Regions from separate parts of the Clostridium fungisolvens genome, predicted to be linked through region 3. Evidence: a T-box and tRNA genes for the amino acid it is inferred to sense, from the RefSeq annotation. Region 3 holds a T-box; the other regions hold tRNA genes.
What was found. The T-box of region 3 lies ahead of leuS (leucine--tRNA ligase). A T-box ahead of a tRNA ligase gene usually reads a tRNA of that ligase, here a tRNA-Leu.
Positions count from the first base shown of each region.

Region 1: it has a tRNA-Leu gene. The T-box ahead of leuS (leucine--tRNA ligase) is inferred to sense a tRNA for this amino acid. The anticodon was not compared.
Region 2: it has a tRNA-Leu gene. The T-box ahead of leuS (leucine--tRNA ligase) is inferred to sense a tRNA for this amino acid. The anticodon was not compared.

Region 1 is NZ_BLZR01000001.1:1,406,110-1,413,721, forward strand. Features, by position in the region: gene polA (DNA polymerase I) at 1-2,492, shown strand, start outside; gene coaE (dephospho-CoA kinase) at 2,504-3,103, shown strand; gene bsdtw1_RS05660 (lytic transglycosylase domain-containing protein) at 3,168-3,710, shown strand; gene bsdtw1_RS05665 (glycosyl hydrolase family 8) at 3,837-4,949, shown strand; tRNA gene bsdtw1_RS05670 (tRNA-Leu) at 5,124-5,205, shown strand; gene bsdtw1_RS05675 (alpha/beta-type small acid-soluble spore protein) at 5,742-5,936, shown strand; gene bsdtw1_RS05680 (hypothetical protein) at 6,120-6,323, shown strand; gene bsdtw1_RS05685 (spore coat protein) at 6,340-6,642, shown strand; RNA gene ssrS (6S RNA) at 6,927-7,119, shown strand; tRNA gene bsdtw1_RS05695 (tRNA-Leu) at 7,530-7,612, shown strand, end outside.
Region 2 is NZ_BLZR01000001.1:1,342,110-1,349,721, forward strand. Features, by position in the region: gene bsdtw1_RS05375 (hypothetical protein) at 154-525, shown strand; gene bsdtw1_RS05380 (GGDEF domain-containing protein) at 785-2,572, shown strand; tRNA gene bsdtw1_RS05385 (tRNA-Leu) at 2,635-2,716, opposite strand; gene bsdtw1_RS05390 (iron-sulfur cluster assembly scaffold protein) at 3,409-4,101, shown strand; gene bsdtw1_RS05395 (GGGtGRT protein) at 4,128-5,129, shown strand; gene bsdtw1_RS05400 (GH3 auxin-responsive promoter family protein) at 5,371-7,053, opposite strand; gene bsdtw1_RS05405 (DUF2334 domain-containing protein) at 7,279-7,612, opposite strand, start outside.
Region 3 is NZ_BLZR01000001.1:441,693-449,304, forward strand. Features, by position in the region: gene bsdtw1_RS01715 (sensor histidine kinase) at 313-1,752, shown strand; gene leuS (leucine--tRNA ligase) at 1,803-4,253, opposite strand; T-box leader at 4,515-4,731, opposite strand; gene bsdtw1_RS01725 (methyl-accepting chemotaxis protein) at 5,411-7,150, shown strand; gene bsdtw1_RS01730 (LCP family protein) at 7,611-7,612, shown strand, end outside.

The DNA of each region.
Region 1 (7,612 bases), 960 kb from region 3:
ATATGCTTATTAAGATGAGAGAAGATTTTAAACCAGACTACATAGTATCTACTTTTGATAGGAAGGCACCGACCTTTAGACATGTAGAATACCAAGATTATAAGGCTGGAAGAAAGAAAATGCCTCCAGAGCTTGCAGCACAGTTTCCGATAGTTAAAGAAATGCTTAACCTATTTAGCATAAGTATTTATGAAATGGATGGTTATGAAGCAGATGATTTAATCGGAAGTTTGGCTAAGTTTGCAGAAAAGAATGAGATAGAAGTTTATATAGTAACTGGAGATAAAGATGCTCTTCAGCTTGCGTCAGATAATATAAATGTAGTAATAACTAAAAAGGGAATTACTGAGAGAGAAATATACACAAGAACTAGAATGATAGAAGAGATGGGGGTTACTCCAACTCAGTTTATTGATGTTAAGGGCCTTATGGGAGATCAGTCAGATAATATACCAGGTGTTCCAGGTATAGGTGAAAAGACTGCATTTAAGCTTATCCAAACCTACGGTAGTGTTGAGAGTGTATTAGAAAATGTAGAAGAGATAAGTGGTAAAAAGGTTAAAGAAAACCTAATACAGTACAGTGAACAGGCAATATTCTCAAAGAGATTGGCTACTATAAATACTGAAGTTCCAATCGAATTTGATTTAGATGAGATAAGATCTAATGAAAACTATGATAAAGAAGGTCTTAGAAAGTTATTCTTTAAACTACAAATGAAAACTCTGCTTGATAAGTTGCCAGAAGCTGCAATTGAAGACGGAGATTCGGTAGATACAGATATCGAATTTGAGAGCATAACTAATAATGATCAGTTAAAGTTGGCTTTAGAAGCTTTAGAGAAAGAAGTTTACTTCACTTTTAATTTAGATGGAATAAGTAAGTATTCGTTGATTAACATAAAGAGCATATTTATATCAGATGGAAACAAAAATTATGAGATAGTTTTTGAAGGTATTAATAATGAAGAGGGAATAAGCATTATAAGAAAATTCTTTGAAGATGATAATGTTAAGAAAATAAGCCATGACGTAAAGAATTTCTTAACTGCTCTTAGAAAGCTAGATATAGAAATGAAGGGGCTTGTATTTGATACTGCCCTAGCTGCTTACTTAATTGATTCATCAAAAGGTACTTATCCACTTTTAACTTTAGTGAATGAGTATGTAGGAGAAGACCCTAAAGGTGATGATACTGTAATGAATATGAAGCTATGTTTTCATATGAAAAAGCTATATTCATATCTTAAGACTAAAATTGAAGAAGCAGGCATGGAAAAATTATTATATGAAGTTGAGCTTCCATTAACCTTAGTACTTTCTTCTATGGAAGAGTATGGTTTTAAGGTTAACTCTAAAATACTAGATGAACTATCAGTGAAGTTTAAAAATGAAATAGAAGAAAGTCAAAAGACTATATATGAACTTGCAGATGAAGAATTTAATATAAATTCACCTAAGCAATTAGGAAAGATTTTATTTGAAAAGCTTGATTTACCAGTGGTTAAAAAGACTAAGACTGGATATTCAACAAACGCAGAGGTGCTAGAAAAGTTATCCGATAAACACCCTATAATAGATAAGATAACTTACTTTAGACAGTTAACAAAGATATACTCAACATATATAGAAGGTTTAAAGGCAGTTATTGATGAGGATGGATGTATACATTCTAACTTTAATCAAACCGTAACTACAACTGGAAGACTTTCATCCACAGAACCTAATCTTCAAAATATACCTATAAAATATGAGATGGGTAGAGAGATTAGAAAAGTATTTATTCCTAGAGAAAAAGATGATGTGATACTTTCAGCCGATTATTCTCAAATTGAACTTAGAGTTTTAGCTCATATTGCAAATGATGAGAATATGATCGATGCCTTCAAACATGATATAGATATTCATACAAAAACAGCTTCGGAAGTATTTAAAACTCCGTTAGATGAAGTTACAAAACTAATGAGGAGCAGAGCTAAGGCTGTTAATTTTGGAATAGTGTACGGTATAAGTGATTTTAGTCTTTCACAAGATCTCCATATAACAAAAAAAGAAGCTAAAGAATATATGGATATATACTTTGAAAGATATCCAAAGATCAGAGAGTTTATGGATAACATAGTTAAAGAAGCAGGAAAAGATGGATATGTTACAACTATATTAAATAGAAGAAGGTTTATACCTGAGATAACTGCTTCTAACAAGATAGTAAAATCCTTAGGTGAGAGATTGGCTATGAATGCACCTATTCAAGGAAGTGCTGCAGATATAATAAAGATGGCTATGGTAAGTGTATATAATACATTAAAAGAGAAAAAGATGAAAAGTAAATTAATACTTCAGGTACACGACGAACTTATTATAAACGTAGTGCCAGAAGAGCTAGAGCAAATAAAAACAATTATTAAAGAAGAGATGGAAAGTGCAGTAAGTCTTAATGTTCCACTTGAAGTTGATATTAATATAGGTGAAAGTTGGTATGATGCTAAATAAAGGAGGAAATTATGATTAAGGTTGGGTTAACTGGGGGAATTGGTACTGGTAAGAGTACAGTTTCTAAGATACTTCTAGAATCAGGTTTTTGCATTATAGATGCTGATCAAATTGCAAAGGATGTACTTTCAAAATATCCAGAAATACTTATAAAGGTAAGAGATGACTTTGGAGATGGATTTTTTGATTGGAGAGGTGAATTTAGAAGGAAAGAGTTTGGCAATCATATATTCAGATTTCCTAAGCAAAGAATCAAATATGAAAATATAATAATGCCTTATATCATAAAAGAGATAAATGATTCATTTGATGCATACAATAAGAAAGGTGCTGGAATTGTGATTTTAGATGCTCCAACATTAATCGAAAACAACATGCATGAAGAGATGGACTTTGTTATATTAGTTTGGTCTGATAGTAACGCACAGCTTTCAAGATTAAAGCTTAGAGATAAATTGAGTCAGAGTGAAGCTTTGAATAGGATAAATGCACAATTACCTTTAGATAGAAAAAAGGAATATGCAAATTTTATAATAGATAATAGCACCAGCTTGATAAAGACTAAAGAACAAGTAGATGATATGATAGAAATATTAAACCTTTATAAGTAAAATATAAGTGAATAGAATCAATTTTTGTGGTGATATTAAGCCCTAATATGTTTAGGAGAATGTTATGAAATTAAGAAAATACATTGTATTTTTTGTTGTTATAGCCATAATACTATTGGGCTTTAGATGGTGTGTTTATAATTTAATGTATCCATATAAATATAAAGATGTTATTAAGAAGTACAGTGTAGAATATAACTTGGATCCATTATTAGTATTGTCTGTTATAAAGGCAGAAAGTAATTTTAATACAAATGCACACTCATTTAAAGATGCACATGGACTTATGCAAGTAACTGACAGTACAGCTAAGTGGGCTGCAAAAGAAATGAATATTACTTATTCTGATCCTTCACAGTTACTAGATCCTCAGTACAATATAAATATGGGGTCGTGGTATCTAAGAAATTTAAGAGATGAATTTCAGGATATGGATTTAGTAATTGCGGCTTACAATGGAGGACGTGGAAATGTAAATAAGTGGCTCAATGATAGTAGATACTCAAATGATGGAAAGTCATTGAAATATATACCCTTTAAGGAAACAGATAAATACTTAAAGAAAGTTAAAGTAAATTATAATATTTACAAATTTTTATATAATTAATATTTAAAATAGACCACTTTATCTATAAGTTAAGTTTAAGAAATTAAATAAAATTTCTTAGAGATAGCTTAAGAATAAAGTGGTATAAATTTGCGGTTATTTAACTTATCAAATGAGGAGAAAGTGATGAAAAAGAAGATACTACTAATTATTCTGATTGTTTTTATAATTATTGGAACAACCGCGGTAATCAATATTAGATACTTGGTTCCAATAAAGCTTAATAAACAATGGTCAACTCCCAAAATTACTAAAGAGGAAGAATTAACGCTAAACTTCCTTAATAATAAAATGACTGATTCTAAAAATGGTATATATACTAATTACATAGATCAACCAAGTTCCAAGGATATTACAAAAGGACACGCAGTGCTTTCTGAATCAGAAGGGCTAATTATGTTGTATGCTGTAGAGCAAGGTGATAAGGAGCTGTTTGATAAACATTGCAATATAGTGATGAAGCAAATGCTTCTTAAAAGTAATTCTGTTGCATGGAGAATAGATCAAGGAACTCTAGCAGAAACATCAGCCACTATAGATGATTTTAGAATAATAAAAGCTTTAATATATGGGTATGATCGATGGAAAGAATTTGATTATAGAAAATATGCAATAAAGATATCCGATTCAATCTTAAAGAACAATATAACCACTAATGTTCCTGTTGATTTTAAAGATAGTTATGGAAAAAGCAAATCAGTTACTATATGTTATCTTGATGTAAATACCATGGGGATACTTAAAAGTATAGATAGAAGATGGATGGATAAATATAATGAGTCTAGACAGCTTATAGGTAAAGCATATATATCAAATACTTTACCATTATATAAAAATACCTATGATGTTAACAAAAAAGGATTTGTAGAACAAAAAGATGCCGATACACTTTTATCACTTATAACTTCCTTATATCTTAAGCAAGATGGAGGAGACATAACAACCACTGTTAATTGGGTAAAAGAAAGATTAGTTACAGATGGTGCTCTATATGCTATGTATGATATAAACACAGGAAAGCCGTCTACAGACATCAGATCAACGGCTATATATTCTGTTGCGGCTATGATCGCAAAGCAGTCAGGAGACACAGAATTGTATAATCTTCTTATTAAAAAACTGTTAGAATTCCAAGTAGTAGATAAGAATAATGAGATTTATGGTGCTTTTGGTAATGCTGAAACAAAGGAAGTATACTCATTTGATAATTTAAATGCAGTTTTAGCTATGCAGAAGTAATTTGGTACATATTTAGCAACTTATAAAACAACCTGATAGATGTCTTCTTTCTCTATCAGGTTGTTCTACTTAATCAATACTTAGCATTTTTCTATTGACGAGTAAAAAAATCAGTAGTAAAATTGTACTTGTCAGCTAAAAAAGCTGAAGACCCTCTATTGTTATACAAAATATGCGAGAGTGGCGGAATGGCAGACGCGCACGTTTGAGGGGCGTGTGGGAGACCGTACGGGTTCAAGTCCCGTCTTTCGCACCAAATTTTATACGTTAAACCAAGATAAATCAAGGAAATCGTACGATTAATAACATCGCACGATTTTTTTGCGTTTTTATCGTAAACGTGTGGGGGATTATATCAAATACATAATGGTCACCTATAGATATACCAGTTCCAAATTAAATTTATTTATTAAGTGAAATACCATTAATAGTTAAAATAATTTTTGGTATGTTTTTCAATCTTGGAAATGGGATATCTATATGTTAAAAAGAACCAAATTTGCAGTGATTTCCTGTAACGTTATTTTACCAATTAAATATAATATATTAAACCTCACTTTCAAGTAAATATTAAATAATAATTAATAACTCTTATTCTATTACGTTAATAAACACTCCTCTTTAAAAGAGGAGTGTTTTAAATTTATCTATCTTTATTTACTGATAGTTATGAATTAATTATAATGTATGGGATTGGTTGGATAAGCTTCCAATGATATTTCAGTTTAATTAATAAATATTCGCAAATAATACTAATACTTAAACAAATCAATTACAAAGGAGGAATACAAAATGTCAAATAGAAGTAATAGAGTATTAGTACCTGAAGCAAAGGAAGCATTAAATAAATTTAAAATGGAATCTTCTAGAGAAGTTGGAGTTAGCTTAAAAGAAGGTTACAATGGAGATTTAACAAGCAGAGAAGCTGGATCTGTAGGCGGACAGATGGTTAAGAAAATGATAGAATCTTACGAAAAAAATCTATAGAAAACAGTAGTATATAAGAGGGGAGATATTAATATCTACCCCTTTTAATTTTTTCTAACTAGGGAAATAAGAAATGCAAAGTGGAAATTTTGTGGGATATAAAGTTTTACCAAGATTTACATGATTAATACCTTATTAAATACAGAAAATAAGTAAGAAATAAATTAAATGGGAGGTATTAACATGAGAAAACTTTCAGAAGCAGAAGTTATGTCGTTAACATCATTATTAACATTGGAAAGAGACGGATTGGCTGTATCAAGAGCTGTACAAAGCTTTATAAATGATGATGAAATAAAGAAACAAGCAGAAGCTGGAATATTGGCAGCAGAAGGCAGAATAAAAGGAATACAACAATTTATAAATGAAAACCAAATAATAAGATAAGGAGAGGTGACCTGAGATGATATCAACTATTTTAGAAGGAATAGGTAAGAAAGATACAGTTATGAATGATGAAGTTATAGTTAGTAATATGTTAGCAGGTGCAAAGGGTGCTGCTAATGCATATCTTAATGCTACATTGGCAAGTCCTACACCAGAATTAAGAGCGATGTATGCATCAAGTCTAAGCCAAGTTCTTAATGGGCATGCAGCAATTTCAGAATTAGCTGTTAAACGTGGATGGGAACAACCATATGCACCAACAACTGAACAGCTCTCTGATGCTTTTAAAAAATCAGAAGACGTTATTGATAGAGATTAGAAATAGATACTTTTATTAATGAATAGACCTATTAAGTTATAGGAGTTATATCTATGCTAAAAAGCATAAGTCTTTTCATTAAAATAAAGTGATTGACATCTCTGAAATTAGAGTTTAAAATATAATTTCGGTAGTAAAGTTACTAATAACACTGTTATTAGTGCAATAAATTAGTTCATATAAACTTGATAAATTTACTATTGAAATTTATTTTCATATAGTTTATAATTCAGTTATAGAGAACAGGATATTAAAAATATCCATAAAAATTGTATAATAATTCATATGTTCTGGGATATGCGTCAAGCTCTTATTTTGAACCTACATTACAACAAAGGGAGTTCAAGATTTAATTGTGGATATGTACCTTTCTGTGAGTCCCTTAGATGGCATTTTAGGCGATTGATATAATTGTGAGGACACCCACCTATCGAGAGATAGGTGTCAAAATTAGGGCAACGGTATTTTGGAGTAACTTTATGAATTTTAAGGAGAAGTAGTAATGCTTCTCTTTTTTATTGTCTAGAAAAGTATGAATTTTTTAGTTATCTAAACCTGGATATTTCAATAGCTTTAGAAGTTTTTTGTGGCTATATAGTAAAAAATAAATCTTGTTGACTATCAGATTTTTCTCATATACATTCGGAAAGGTAGATGCGCAAAGAGACCCACTGAAGAAGGTCATTTCAGCGACTTTTTTTATGTTTAAATGTATAAATATACCATTGCAGTGAAGACATGTGGTTAAACTTTCGATATAAAATTAGTTATAAAGTTATCTATAAATATTTAATAAACATGAGGTTTTATATTGGGGTAACGGGAAGTTGACATTGGAAAATAAATGAAATATACTTTAAATATGTAATATATTAACATATTAATCTGCAGGTGTGCTGGAATTGGCAGACAGGCGCGTCTCAGAAGCGCGTGTAATTTTACGTACGGGTTCAAGTCCCGTCATCTGCAC
Region 2 (7,612 bases), 900 kb from region 3:
TTAATTTCAACAATATTCTTAAACATAGAGTAATATATAAGTATAAAGAATTACAGGATACTACCGATAAAAAATACAATGAGATATGATAAATACTATACTTAAATATAGCCTAAAATTTAAAGTTGAGTTACAAATGAAAGGGGAGCTACAGTGAGTAATAATTTACCGATTATTGGAGTTGTATTGAAAGATGGGCATGTAGAAAGTTATGACTATATGACAGCTGTAAAAAACGATTTTCATCATACTTTTATAATGTCTTCGAAAGATAAAAATGAACTTGATTATGATAGTGCTCTGAGGTTCGTTAAGCTGGATGGTGAAGGGTTTTATACTTTAGAAGGTGAGCCGGCCCTTGATCCTCACACTGTTGGAAAGAAGCAGATTAGTATATTTGCAGCTCATTGTATAGAGAATGGTGTTGATCCAAAAACAAGAGTGAAAATAAAAGATCACAAGTTGGAAACTTATTATGAGGGTAAATTTATTGGTGCTTTAAAAGATTTTTTAAAGGAAATATAAGTTTAAGAAACTATCCAAGATAAATTAGAAATTATTTTGGATAGTTATTTTTTTATTCTTTAGGAATTTATAACTCAATTATATCTGCGGATAAATATGAGTAACGACTTAAAAAATAATGTAATTTAAAGAATCTAATATATTTTACATAGAGTTAACTTAAACAGCAATATTATTAATAATACTGTGCTATATTTTAACTAAATTCATACGGTTTTCCATATAGGATTAGTTAATAAACATAAGAGGAGATTAAAATATGATAAATGGATTAGTTGATATTTCAAATTATAGTGAGGTGGCTGAATTGAAAAGTATACTTGATAGTAAAAATATTTCTACAGTTTATCAACCTATCGTTTCACTTTTAGATGCTACAATTATAGGCTATGAAGCTTTGAGTAGGGGGCCTATAAGCTCGCCACTACAAAATCCAGATAAACTATTTAAGTCTGCTCAAACTTACAACAAAACCTGGGAATTAGAGCAACTATGTAGGATAAAGGCTATAGAAAGAGCGACAAATCTTGATAAAGATAAATATCTGTTTATAAACGTAGACCCTCATATTTTTAAGGATGAAAAGTTTAAAAGAGGCTTTACAAAGGAATTTTTAGCAGAGCATAATATGTCGCCTGATTGTATAGTTTTTGAAATAACCGAGAAGACCTGTATTGAAGATTATAAGGGATTTAGGCAAGCACTTGATAATTATGTGGATCAAGGATATAAAATTGCAATTGATGATACGGGTTCAGGCTACTCAGGACTTAAGATGCTAAATGAAACCAAGCCTCATTATATTAAAATAGATATGGATTTAATAAGAGATATAAATAAAGACTCTTTTAAGCAATCTTTATTAGAATGTTTTGTAAAACTTTCAGAGTCTACTAATATGAAACTTATAGCCGAAGGAATAGAAACAGAAGAGGAATTAAAGACTCTAATAAGCTTAGGGGTATATGCAGGACAAGGATACTTTATTAGTAGGCCAGCAGGTACATTTTTAGATATACCTGGTTCAGTAAAAGAATTAATTATAAGATTCAATAAATTAAAAGAAAATATGTATAATAATTATACTTCTAATAATGTTGGTGAAATTGTAGTCAATGATAAAACCTTTAGTGCTACAACTCAATGTAAAGAAATCAAAGAGTATTTTGATTTTAACGATATTGCAGGAGCATGCATAGTAGAGAATGAAAAGCCTATTGGACTCATAATGAAACATACTTTGGACTCTGCTCTTGCTACTCAATTTGGCGTAGCAGTTTTTACAAAACGACCTATATCCCTAGTGATGGATGAAAACCCACTAATAATAGATTATCATACACCAGTTAATGAAGTTTCAAGAATGGCTATGTCTAGAAAGACAAAAAATATCTATGATTATATCATTGTAACGAATAATGATAAATATTGTGGGGTAGTCTCTATAAAAAACTTACTTAATTATAATACGATGCTGGAATGTAATTATGCTAGACAGCTTAATCCACTAACAGAGCTTCCTGGTAATATGGTTATACAAAACACTATAAACAATATCCTTAAAACAGAGCGTACATATTGTATCCTTTATTTTGATTTAGACAATTTTAAAGTTTACAATGATACATACGGATTTGAAAATGGAGATAGAATTATCAAATATACTGCGCAGCTAATAAACACTGAAATAAAATCGCTTTTTCCTTATAACGGATTCGTGGGACATATAGGAGGAGATGATTTTGTTAGTATATTGGAGAATCCAATTGAAGAATGCAGGAATCTATGCAGCAAGGTAATAGAGAAGTTTAACCAAGGTATCTTAAATTTTTTTAATGAAAATGATAGAAATAATAAATTTATTGAAGCTGTAGATAGAAGGGGTAACAAAGAAAAACTTCCGATAACCTCTCTTTCCATAGCAGGTGTATATGGTAAATTCGTTAGTTATTCTAATCCTGAGGATGTTGCGCTATGTGTTGCTGCGATAAAGAAGGAAGCTAAAAAAATTCATGGTAGCTGCTATCTAATAGATGATGTTAAGTGATAATATTGAAACAGCGATTTTTTCATAAATAAAAAAACACACTTAGGTAAAGTGTGTTTTTTTGGTGCCGATGGAGGGATTCGAACCCTCATGGTTTCCCGCTCGATTTTGAGTCGAGTGCGTCTGCCGTTCCGCCACATCGGCAAGCAACATGATTATATTATCATAAAAAAAAGTATAATGCAATACTTTTTTTTGTACTATGAATAAAAATTGGAAGCTATAAATCATTTAATTCTAATAGCTCGCTCATATAGCATCTCCCGCATAACCAATTAATTTAAAGAATATTTAAAAATATATTTAAGATTAATTTGGTATATTATTCAAATAAAAACCTTAGATTTACTATTTTAAAACTTAATGGATATGGTTATTGATAAAAGTAGGATAGTGATATATTTATAAATCAAAGATAAGATGGTTGTAAATACTTAGTTTGCTTAGGGGAAAGAGACTAATAATCGAAATTTGTGGAAAAAATTTTAGAAATATATTGTTACTGAGGAGGAGTTTTGCTAGAATATATGTGGGTAGCAAAATTTATCCCAGTGGGATTGATTTTAACCCGCTGGTGAAATGCCTTGGTCTTTTTTATTAATGCCCAGTTTTAAAAGGCCATTACATGAGGCTTAAATTTTGAGGTAGCTTATTAATTATTTTTTATATGTGGACGAGCTATGGAGTTAGGTATTACTAAGAGTTAATTTGATTTCTAAGTCAATATGAAGTTAGATTAATTTTAAAATGGTGTCTTAATATCCGTACGTTTATCTAGATACAGGCTACAACAAGCGTTTGAAAATCTTTATTAATATTAAGGAGGAGAAAACAAAATGATGTATTCAAAAGAAGTTGAAGAAATGTGTGTAGTTGCAAAAGGCCCTAATCATGGAGCAGCTCCAATTCCTGTAGAAGGAAGATGGGTACAAGCAAAAGAAGTTACTGATATATCAGCATTAACTCACGGAGTAGGCTGGTGTGCACCTCAACAAGGAGCTTGTAAATTAACTTTAAATGTTAAGGATGGTATAATCCAAGAAGCTTTAGTTGAAACAATAGGATGTTCAGGTATGACTCACTCAGCTGCTATGGCATCTGAAATATTACCTGGAAAGACTATATTAGAAGCATTAAACACAGATTTAGTTTGTGATGCTATAAATACAGCTATGAGAGAATTATTCCTTCAAATAGTTTACGGAAGATCACAAAGTGCTTTCTCAGAAGGCGGACTTCCAATAGGTGCAGGTCTTGAAGACCTAGGAAAAGGACTTAGAAGCCAAGTTGGTACTATGTACGGAACATTAGCTAAGGGTCCAAGATACCTTGAAATGGCTGAAGGTTATGTTACTAATGTAGCTTTAGATGAAGCTGGAGAAATAATCGGATACAAGTTTGTTAACCTAGGAAAAATGATGGAAGCTATAGCTAAGGGTAAAGATGCTCAAGAAGCTTTAGAAGGTGCAACAGGACAATACGGAAGATTCGATGACGCTGCTAAAGTAATTGACCCAAGACATGCATAATTAAGTGGATGAAGGAGGATAAAGAAATGGCATTATTTGAAAGTTATGAAAGAAGAATAGGACAAATAACACCTGTATTAGAAAAGTACGGTATAAAATCATTGGAAGAAGCTAGACAACTTTGTGTTGATTTAGGATTCGATCCATATACTATAGTAAGAGAAACTCAACCAATAGCATTTGAAAACGCTGGATGGGCATATGTATTAGGTGCTGCTATAGCTGTTAAATCAAACTGCACAAAAGCTGCTGATGCTTCAAAAGCAATCGGTGAAGGTTTACAAGCATTCTGTATCCCAGGATCAGTTGCTGATGACAGAAAAGTTGGTCTAGGACATGGTAACCTAGGATCAATGCTTTTAAGCGAAGAAACTAAATGTTTTGCTTTCCTTGCAGGACATGAATCATTTGCTGCTGCAGAAGGTGCTATAAAGATAGCTGAAAAAGCTAACAAAGTAAGAAAAGAGCCATTAAGAGTTATACTTAACGGTCTTGGAAAAGATGCAGCTCAAATAATATCAAGAATCAATGGATTCACATATGTTCAAACTAAGTTTGACTACTACACTGGAGAATTAGCAATAGTTAAAGAAGTTGCTTATTCAAAGGGACCAAGAGCTAAGGTTAGATGCTACGGTGCAGATGACGTTAGAGAAGGTGTTGCAATAATGCACAAAGAAGGCGTTGACGTATCAATAACTGGTAACTCAACTAACCCTACAAGATTCCAACATCCAGTTGCTGGAACATACAAGAAAGAAATGATTGATCTAGGAAAGAAATACTTCTCAGTTGCATCAGGTGGTGGTACTGGAAGAACTCTTCACCCAGACAACATGGCAGCAGGTCCAGCTTCATACGGTATGACAGATACTATGGGAAGAATGCACTCAGATGCACAATTCGCAGGATCATCATCAGTTCCAGCTCACGTTGAAATGATGGGTCTTATCGGAATGGGTAATAACCCAATGGTTGGAGCAACAGTTGCAGTAGCAGTTGCTATTGAAGAAGCTTTAACAAAGTAATCAATTTAAATTAGTATATAAGGTCTCACGGCTTACGTAAGGGGTTTGTCGTGGGGCTTTTTTTACTATCCGATACCTAATAGAGAACAACCAAAGGTCAAATTCATCTTATCTATCATTGATCAAGAGCTTCATATTGGTATATTATTTGCGTTGGTAAATATTTAAATGTTATCTGTTAGATTCAAAACAAACCGCACTTTTTTATTAAGTACGGTTTTCTTATAATGCATAACTAAATTTAACTAGTCAATTTTCGCTTGTTGATAATACTTAATATATTTGGGTTATTTGTCAGAACTCTTGGTACTTTAATTTGATTTTTTGATATCCCTTTATTAAATAGAACTTCCTTTATTGAATTAAAAGTGTTAGAAGATACAAGAACTACTTTTATCATACCTAACTTATGAGAGGCTCTAGCTCTATCATAGGCTAAGTTTGCTTTTCTGAGTTGTGAGTCTAAGGTTTGTTCTATCACTTTGATATTATGTTCAGATAAATTGTTTTTAAATTCAAAATAAAAGATATATCTTCCAGGAGTAATTGAATTGTCAGGGAAGGTTGTATAGTCAACTACATTCAACTGTAGTTCTTTTACTGTAGCATTTATAGCACTGGTTAAATGCTCTTCATTGGTCTTTTCAGCTACCATGTTGAGAACTTGATTTTTTCTATACAAAAATTCTATCTCAGGACAGTTGTTATAAAAGCCTACTACCTTAATTACATCACCAATTCTATATCTATAAAGCCCTTGGTAATTAGTGACTATCACTTCATACTTTTTACCTATTAGTATCTCATCGATACAAAGTGTGTTGGTATCATTTTCTTTGTATTCTTTAATGGGGATAAACTCGTAAAATACAGTATCAGGGATAATTACATATCTAACTTTACCTACATACGGATTAATACCAATCATAGCTTCTGTAGCAGCATAGGCCGGAGTGTAAATTGGAAGTGAATCGGTATAATGATTTACCTTGTCATCATATATGGAGAAGTTTGCGCCAGTTACTGTAATAATATAGATTAAGCTAGGCCATATCCTTCTAACTATTCCGTTAAAACCTTTATTAAACTCTAGTTCTAGCTTATCTGCTCTTACAGAGTTCGGCTTAATTAATTTATTTAAATATGTTCTAGTATTTTCATCTGTTTTAAGATTTGCACTTATACGTCCTTTTCTTATATCGCTCACTAGGGCTTGCCAGTTACTTTCTAAAACTCTAAATAGATCAAGCACATTGGATATAAAAACCCCGCTAATATACATAAGATTAACTTCGTATAATGCAAAAAGTAGGTGAAGATATAAGGCAGCTTCTTTATCTTTTATTTTCATTACCTCTATTGGTGAAGTATATAAGTAAGGCAATATTCGTTTTATACTATTCATACCACCGGAGGTTGCAGAACAGATTGGAATACCTGCTTCAGTATAAGTAGTCATAACAATGTCCGCTATCATTAATCCTTTACCATAACTCCAGCTGTTTTTGAAGTTATCATAACAAATTTTGTTTGTAAGTAGTGCCATGTACTTAGAAGCTGATTTTCTGCTGCTTTTAGTAGAAGGGATAAGTTTTTGCTTTCCTGTGGTTCCAGAGGTATGACCAAAGTATTCCACGTTTTCGCTAGTTAAAACATTTGATTCGCCTTTGGACATCCGGTTTATATAATTTTCGTAATAACTATATTCTGTTAGTGGAACTTGAGTTTTAAAATCTTCTATAGATTTAATTTCTTTAAATTTAAACTTTGTGCCTATTTCGCTTTTGTGATTTCTTCTTAAGATTTTAAAAAGTACTTTTTCATTTACAGCTTTACAAGTTTTAGTATCCTTATCAAACTTTCTTTTTACAACAGATCCTCCTTCTATAGTGATTTTATATAACGCGGTACTTATAATGCTCAAGATGACACGCTCCCGAAGTATTTTTCATAATTAGTATATGAAAAAGTATAGTTGTTGATATAAAGAAAGAGAAATATATTGCTTAGATTTTATAGTATCTAACAATGTATTTCTCTTTTCTAATTATTCTAGATGAAATACTTCATATTTAAATTTATATTTTAAAATTCTCCTCTAAACCCAGAGGAGTTTTGAAAATAGATCTAGGATTAAAATGTTTCATCTTTATTTATCTAAAAGCTCATCAATATGAACAGGAGTATATCCATCATTCTTAAGAGTTTTTACAATTCTTTGTAGTGGCGAGTCTGGATTGTAATTTATGTTTAGCTTATTATCATTTGTTTCAAAATTAATATAGTCTATTTCTGTAGAGGGGTGGTAATAAAAGCTTTTAAGTATATTAGGGTTGTCTTCATTAAAGTTATCTATAATGCGCTGCGTATCAATAGCAGTATCTGATATACGGCCTAATGGAGTTGGAACAAATAAATGACGATCCTCAGTTTTATATATGTTATCTTTTTTTGAATAATCATAATGTTCATATAGAAACTGA
Region 3 (7,612 bases):
AAATAGAAAATTAAAGAAGTTAAACTTAGATACGATAATAAAGAGTTGTTATACTAGAAGAGTATATATACATGCAGGAAAGCTGCTTAATCGGGAATTTATTTTTAAGGATTAATAAAGTTCTGAGAGTAAAATTTTAAAATATGAATTTGATAGAAATATATATTTTAATTAATAATTATGCTTCAAGATATTTGAATTTAAAATAAAACTTTATATATTATGTATAATTATGTAATTCTATATAATATTGTGTTATAATCTGTAAGTATGAAAATTTTGATGTTTTATCATAGTAAAGGATGAAGTATGGTGAGTTTATATTATTTTATAATAGTTATTGTTTCGTATGCGATTTTTTCAACGATATTCATGATCTACAATATAATAGAACCTAAAAAATATTTTGGATATATATCATTAAGTCATATTGTAGGGATATTCACTACAGTTGCAACTTTATATAGAGAAGTTTATCATAATTCAATAGCAAAAGGTTTATCTGTATTTTTCTTTCTAGCCTGTCATTTCATAATATACATAGGACTATTAGAATTTATGGGAAAAAGGATAAGAAAATCATATATTACTGCAATGTTTATAGTACTGATTATGGACCTAGTTGCTATTTATGATTTTAATATAGTTTCTGTTATTATACATAAGGTGCTTTTAATGTCCATTTACATATATATAGGAAAGAAATTTATTAAACATACAAATACAATAAGCAGGAGAGCTTTTGGGATAGTTGCTATATTTCTTTCATCATTCCAGATTATTTATTTTATAGCGAGTTTATTTTTAGACCTTCAAAGATTTAAGATAGATCTTGTGGCTTATTTGGTGCAAAGTTTCATATTATCTTTACTACTTATAGCAGTTACTATAGAAGAGTCAAGAAAGAATATGGATTTAAAGTTAATGGATCTGAAGAATCAGGTTGAAAATAAAAAGATTATGTTAGAAGAAGCTTATGAAGTAGATAAGCTTAAAAATGAGTTTATAGTAAATATATCACACGAGTTAAGGACACCTATAAATGTACTTTATAGTAGTATACAATTGATCGAACATACTGATATTAAAAATAATGAAGATAGTGTAAGAAATTATCTACTCAGTATGAAGGGTAATGTAAGAAGACTTATTAAGCTTGTAAATAACTTCATATATATAAGTGCTATTGATACAGGTTATATGAAATTAAAAATGGGCAACTACGATATAGTAGAGTTTATTGAATCTTTAACTTTGTCAACAGTTGATACTGCTAAGGATAAAAATGTAGAATTAGTATTTGATACCGAATTTGAAGAACATATGATAGCCTTTGATAGTGAAAAGTTAGAAAGAATTATGCTAAATCTGCTTTCAAATGCTTTTAAGTATACAAAAACGGATGGACACATTGAGGTAGTTTTATCTAAAGAAAATCAGTATATAGTTATAAGCGTAAAAGATGATGGTGAAGGAATACCTGAAGACATGCAAGATAAGATATTCGATAGATTTGTAAGAGGAAGTAGTTCTCTTGTAAGAGAAAACGAGGGAAGTGGCATAGGACTATCTTTGGTGAAGGAACTTGTAGAAATGCATGGCGGGAAGATTCTACTAGAAAGCAAAGTTAAAGAGGGAAGTACCTTCAAAGTATATTTACCTGATAAAGAAAAAAATGATTTAGCTATCAATTCAGTTGAAAGTCTAGTAAATAGCGAAAATAAAGATATAGAATTCTCTGACTTGCTTTAGTATGCAAAAAGACCACGAGTAAAATCGTGGTCTTTTTTGAGGTCAAAATTCTATTTTACAACTATATTAACTAAACGTCCTTTTATAACTATAACCTTAACGATTGTTTTATCAGCAGTAGCATTCTTTATTGCTTCATCTTCTAAAGAAGCAGCCTTAATTTGTTCATCATTAAAATCACTTGGGATAACTATTTTAGATTTTATCTTACCATTTACTTGTATAGCTATCTCTATTTCGTCTTTTACAAGAGCCTTAGGATCAAATGTTGGCCAAGAAGCATTAAATACAGAGAATTCATTGCCAAGTGATGCCCAGTTCTCTTCTACAAAATGAGGTGCAAATGGTGCTAAAAGCTTCAAATAATCATCTAATACTTCCTTTAGGAAAGTAGGATTTATAGTGCTTTCTTGAGTATACTTAGATAAAGCATTGATAAATTCCATCATTCTTGCTATAGCTGTATTGAATTGCATCTTTTCAGTATCATCAGAAACAGCTCTTATTGAATTATGTCTCCAGAAGTTAAGTTCTTTTTCAGCCTTATCAATTGTTGATTTAGTATTCTTACCTGAATCAATAAGCTCTTTTGAAGTCTCTATTATTCTTTCGATTCTTTCAACAAATCTGTGAACCGATTTTATACCATCGTCACTCCATGCGCCACCTTCTGTATAAGCAAAACCAAACATTAGGTACATTCTAAATACATCTGCACCGTATTTTGAGATATAATCATCAGGAGATATTGTATTTCCTTTTGATTTACTCATTTTTAGTCCATCTGGTCCAAGGATTAAGCCTTGATGAGTTAAGGATTTAAATGGTTCGTCAAAGTTAACGTAGCCCATATCTCTTAATGCTTTAGTTATAAATCTTGCGTATAGTAAGTGCATGCAAGCATGTTCAGGTCCACCTACATATTTGTCTACAGGAAGTATCTTGTTGATCGTTTCAGTATCAAAAGGTTTCTCTGTATTTTTGTTATCTGGGTATCTTAAATAATACCAAGAAGAACAAATGAAGGTATCAAGAGTATCTGCTTCACGTTTTGCAGGTCCACCGCAGCAAGGGCAAGTAGTGTTCATAAATTCTTCACTCTTAGCTAGAGGTGATTTTCCATCTGGAGTGAACTTAACATCATATGGAAGCTCTACTGGAAGATCTTTTTCTGGTACTGGAACTGTTCCACATTTTTCACAATAAACTATTGGAATTGGAGTTCCCCAATATCTTTGTCTTGATACTAGCCAGTCTCTAAGTCTAAAGTTTACTTTTTGCTCTCCAAGATTACTTTCAGCTAGTTTTTCAACAACCTTAACCTTTGCTTCTTCAGTTGTTAAACCGTCAAACTCTCCACTGTTAACAAGTACACCATATTCAGTATATGGAAGTTCATCATTTCCACCATTTTTAGCTGCTATCACTCTTTCTATAGGAAGCTCATACTTAGATGCGAAAGAATAATCTCTATCATCATGAGCTGGTACTGCCATTACTGCACCTGTACCGTAAGTTGCAAGTACATAGTCACCTACCCAAATTGGAACTTCTCTGTTGTTTATAGGATTTATAGCATAAGAACCAGTGAATACACCAGTTTTTTCTCTTGTTATAGATTGTCTTTCTATATCTGATTGCTTTTTAGCTTCTTCTTTATAGTTTTCCACGTCGCCTTTGAATTCATCCTTAGTGATATCGTCAACTAATGGATTTTCCGGTGCTAATACAACATAAGTTACTCCGTTTAGGGTATCTACTCTAGTTGTGAATACATCAAATTTAATATCTGAGTCTTTCACTTTGAAGGTAACCTCTGCACCAGTTGATCTTCCAATCCAATGTTTTTGCATGGATACTGTCTTTTCTGGCCAATCAAGTGTATCAAGCTTTTCAAGTAATTCATCAGCATAATCAGTTATCTTAAAGAACCATTGAGTTAAGTCTTTTTTTGTAACTTCAGTTGAGCATCTTTCACAAGCACCATCAACTACTTGTTCATTTGCAAGAACAGTATTACATGAAGGACACCAGTTTACTGGAGCTTTCTTTCTATAAGCTAAACCTTTTTCATACAACTTTAAGAACAACCATTGTGACCACTTGTAGTAGTCTGGTGAACAAGTTATAACTTCGTTATCCCAGTTGAACATTGCACCCATAGCTTTAAGCTGTTGTTCCATTGTTTCAATGTTATTATAAGTAGAATCCTTAGGATGAATTCCAGTTTTTATAGCGTAGTTTTCTGCTGGAAGACCGAAGGCATCAAAACCCATTGGCTGGAACACATTGTAGCCCTGCATCTTTTTAAATCTTGCCCAAGAATCAACTGGTCCATAGTTAAACCAGTGACCAGCATGAAGCTGACTTCCTGATGGATATGAGAACATTTCAAGCACATAAAGCTTTTTATCTAAATTCTCTTTATCAAATTTATATAGATTAGTTTCTTCCCACTTTTTTTGCCATTTTTTATCTACGGCAGTACTGTATTTTCCCATTACTTTTCCTCCCTTAATGCTTACTAAAATATTAATAATTAAATGTTCTAGTAAATTTTTATATAAAATGAAAAATCGCTAAAGCAACTTTCTTTAGAGATTTTTTTGCGCATCTGCCTTTTCTTAAGCGTATGTGCAAAATCTTACAGGCGACATATTCTTCTTTTTTTTTATTCTTTAACTTATACTATGTCTTAAGTCTGTTTGTATAATTATCAATAGATATAATTTCTTAAAGAATAAAAAAAGCCCTTCGTCTCCAAAAGAGACGAAAGGCATGATCCGCGGTACCACTCTTATTAGATCAGTGAATAATAAAATATTCATTGATCTCACTTAATTTTATAACGGAAAATCCGTACCTGATTTTCTTCAGGTATGCTCCATGGCGAGTTCATATTGTTGAAACACTGTGTCGCACCATCCCACAGCTCTCTGAAGATTCTAAAATACTACTATTCCAATTCACAGCTTTAATTATTATATTTATTTACATGATATTATATATTATACGAAAAGTTACAGTCAATAGCAAATAATAAAATTTATAATATAAGTATTTAATTCTAATAGCTTGCGCATTTAACATCTCATGTATAGTCAATTAATTTCAACAATTTTTTTAAGCATAGCCCTAAAATAGAACTATAATTAAAATCTTTGTATCACATGAAAATCACATATTTACTTGATATTGATTCAACAATTATTTTATATAATTCTAAATGTAAGCAAAACAAAATATTAGTTACTAAAACTTTAGATGTAATTTATATATGCTGGTATATCTTCCCCCCTTTTTAGATACTATCAGCATATAGAATTTTTCTAAGAAAGGTGCTAAAGATTTATTATTCGTGGATTAATTATAGTTTTAATTTTTGATAATAGTTGATAACATTTGACAAAATTTATAGTATAATTATTAATAAAGGTATAGTAAATTCAAGATGAAAATTATTGCAGGTTTTATTTCTATTATACTGCTTGTAGAATTTTACTAGGCATGCTTATAAGATTGAAGAACAAAAGATGTGTTTTTATAAAAATGAAATTGTTTTCAAAGCCTTTATATTTATTATGGCAAAAGAGGACAAGTATATAAGCATTGAGATAAAGCACGTCTCTATTAAAAACATTTAAGGGAGTGGGTAAGGGTGAAATTGTTAAACAGGATGAAATTATGGCAAAAGATGAGTGTACTTACGGTTAGTTTTTTAGTCTTTATTGGACTTATGGGAGGAGCTTCTATACTTAGATTATCAGATTTGAACTCAAAGATAATTGAGCTTAATGATGAAAGACTTACACCAATAGTACAATTAGAGGATATTAAAACAGGTATTGATTCAATAAAATACGATACTAATACACTTATGGATGAAACTGATACTAGTACAATAGCTAATACAAAAGCTACTATAGCAACAGAAGTTGCATCAGTAACAAAAGCATTAGATAAACATAAATCAGATCCTGAGTTTAAAACATTGCTTGCTGACTTTAACTCTTTCTTACAAGCTAAGGATGCCTTTATAAATAATGCTGAAGAAAGAGCTAATGAGAAAGCACAAGGTGTACAAGGTCAACCAGGACAACCAGGGCAACAAGGACCACCAGCAGCTGTATCAAACTTTGACTCAATGAAGAATACCTTAACAAAGGATTTCAATAAGATAATAGATAAACATGTAGCGGAAGCAAAAACTACATATGACAGTAGTAAAGTTACTTATACAACTACTAGATTGGCTTTATTTGGGCTAATAGCTATTTGTGCTTTAGTTTCAATTGTATTATCTCTTATTATAATAAGAGCTGTGGTTGTGCCTGTAAGAAGAGTTACTTCAAAGCTTAAAGAAATTAATGAAAGCAATGGTGATTTAACTCAAAGAATAAATTATAACAGTAATGATGAAGTTGGAGAATTAAGCAAAAACTTCGACAAGTTTATGGATAAATTACAAACAATAATTAGAGAAGTTGCAGTATCTGCAGATACTATATCTTCTTCAAGTGATCAACTTAATGCATCAACTGCTACTTCTACCGAAAGTCTTGAAGAAATATCAAAAACGGTTATGGAGATATCAGCTTCAACTTCAGATGGAGCTGCCGCTGCTGAACAAACAACTGCTAGTCTTATAGAAGCTGCAAGTTTCTCTGAATCTACAGCAGTAGCGAGTAAGAATACGACAAACAACGGAAGAAAAGCAAAAGAAGCTGCAGAAAATGGTGAACTAAAAGTAAATGAAATAGTAGAATCAATAACAGAAATTGCAGAATCATCTAAGGAAGTTTCATCAATAATTAATGATCTTGATGTTTCCTCAAAGAAAATTGGTGATATTATAAAGATAATAACTTCAATATCAGAACAAACAAATCTTTTAGCTTTGAATGCAGCTATTGAAGCAGCAAGAGCTGGTGAGGCTGGAAGAGGCTTTAACGTAGTATCTGATGAGATAAGAAAGCTTGCTGACGAAAGTAACAATGCAGCTAAGGAAATCGCTGAGTTGGTTAAAGAGAATCAGATTAAATCTGCTACTGCAGTTCAATCAGTAAGTCAAGTTGAGGATAAGGTAGCTCTTGGAGTTTCTAAGGCTTCTGAGGTTAGAGAAACTATACAAAATATAATAGATAGTATTCAAAATATAGCAGCTCAGATTGAGCAAATTGATGATGCTAATGAACAACAAGCAAGAAGTACTAAGGAAATAGAAAGAGCTATAGGAAATATTGCTTCAACATCAAATGAAATAGCAGGAAGAACTGAAAATATGAGTGCTAGCGTACAAGAACAGCTTAGTGCTATGTCTGAAATAGAAAGAACTACAGATGAGTTATTTGAAATGTCTAAAAAGCTTAAAGAAATAACATCTGGATTTAGAGTTTAAGGAATGCTTTATCAAACATAAATTAACCATAATAGAATGATTTTGAATAGTAAAAAAGATTGATGTACTTGCATCAATCTTTTTTACTGTTTGAGAAAGTATAAAATTTATGTCACCTGCCAGTTTTTCCTCATATGTATTCGGAAAGACAGATGCGTTAAAAAAGCTCACTGACGAAGGTAGTTTCAGAGACTTTTTTATGTTAACCAAAACTACTATTTTCAATTTCGTTGAAAGCTTTTTAGGTCATACAGTAAAAGATAAGTTTTCGTTATGAAAACCTATAAATAGTGTCTGATAGAAATGAGGTTTATGGGTATTAAAACTATACTTAAGGGGAATATAAGTTCAATTATAGGATAAGACAACGCCACAGTAATTGTAACTTTTATGAAGTGAATTAATTAATTTGGTATGATATAATAAGTTGACATTTTACTGTTAAGAGGAGAAGTATAATAT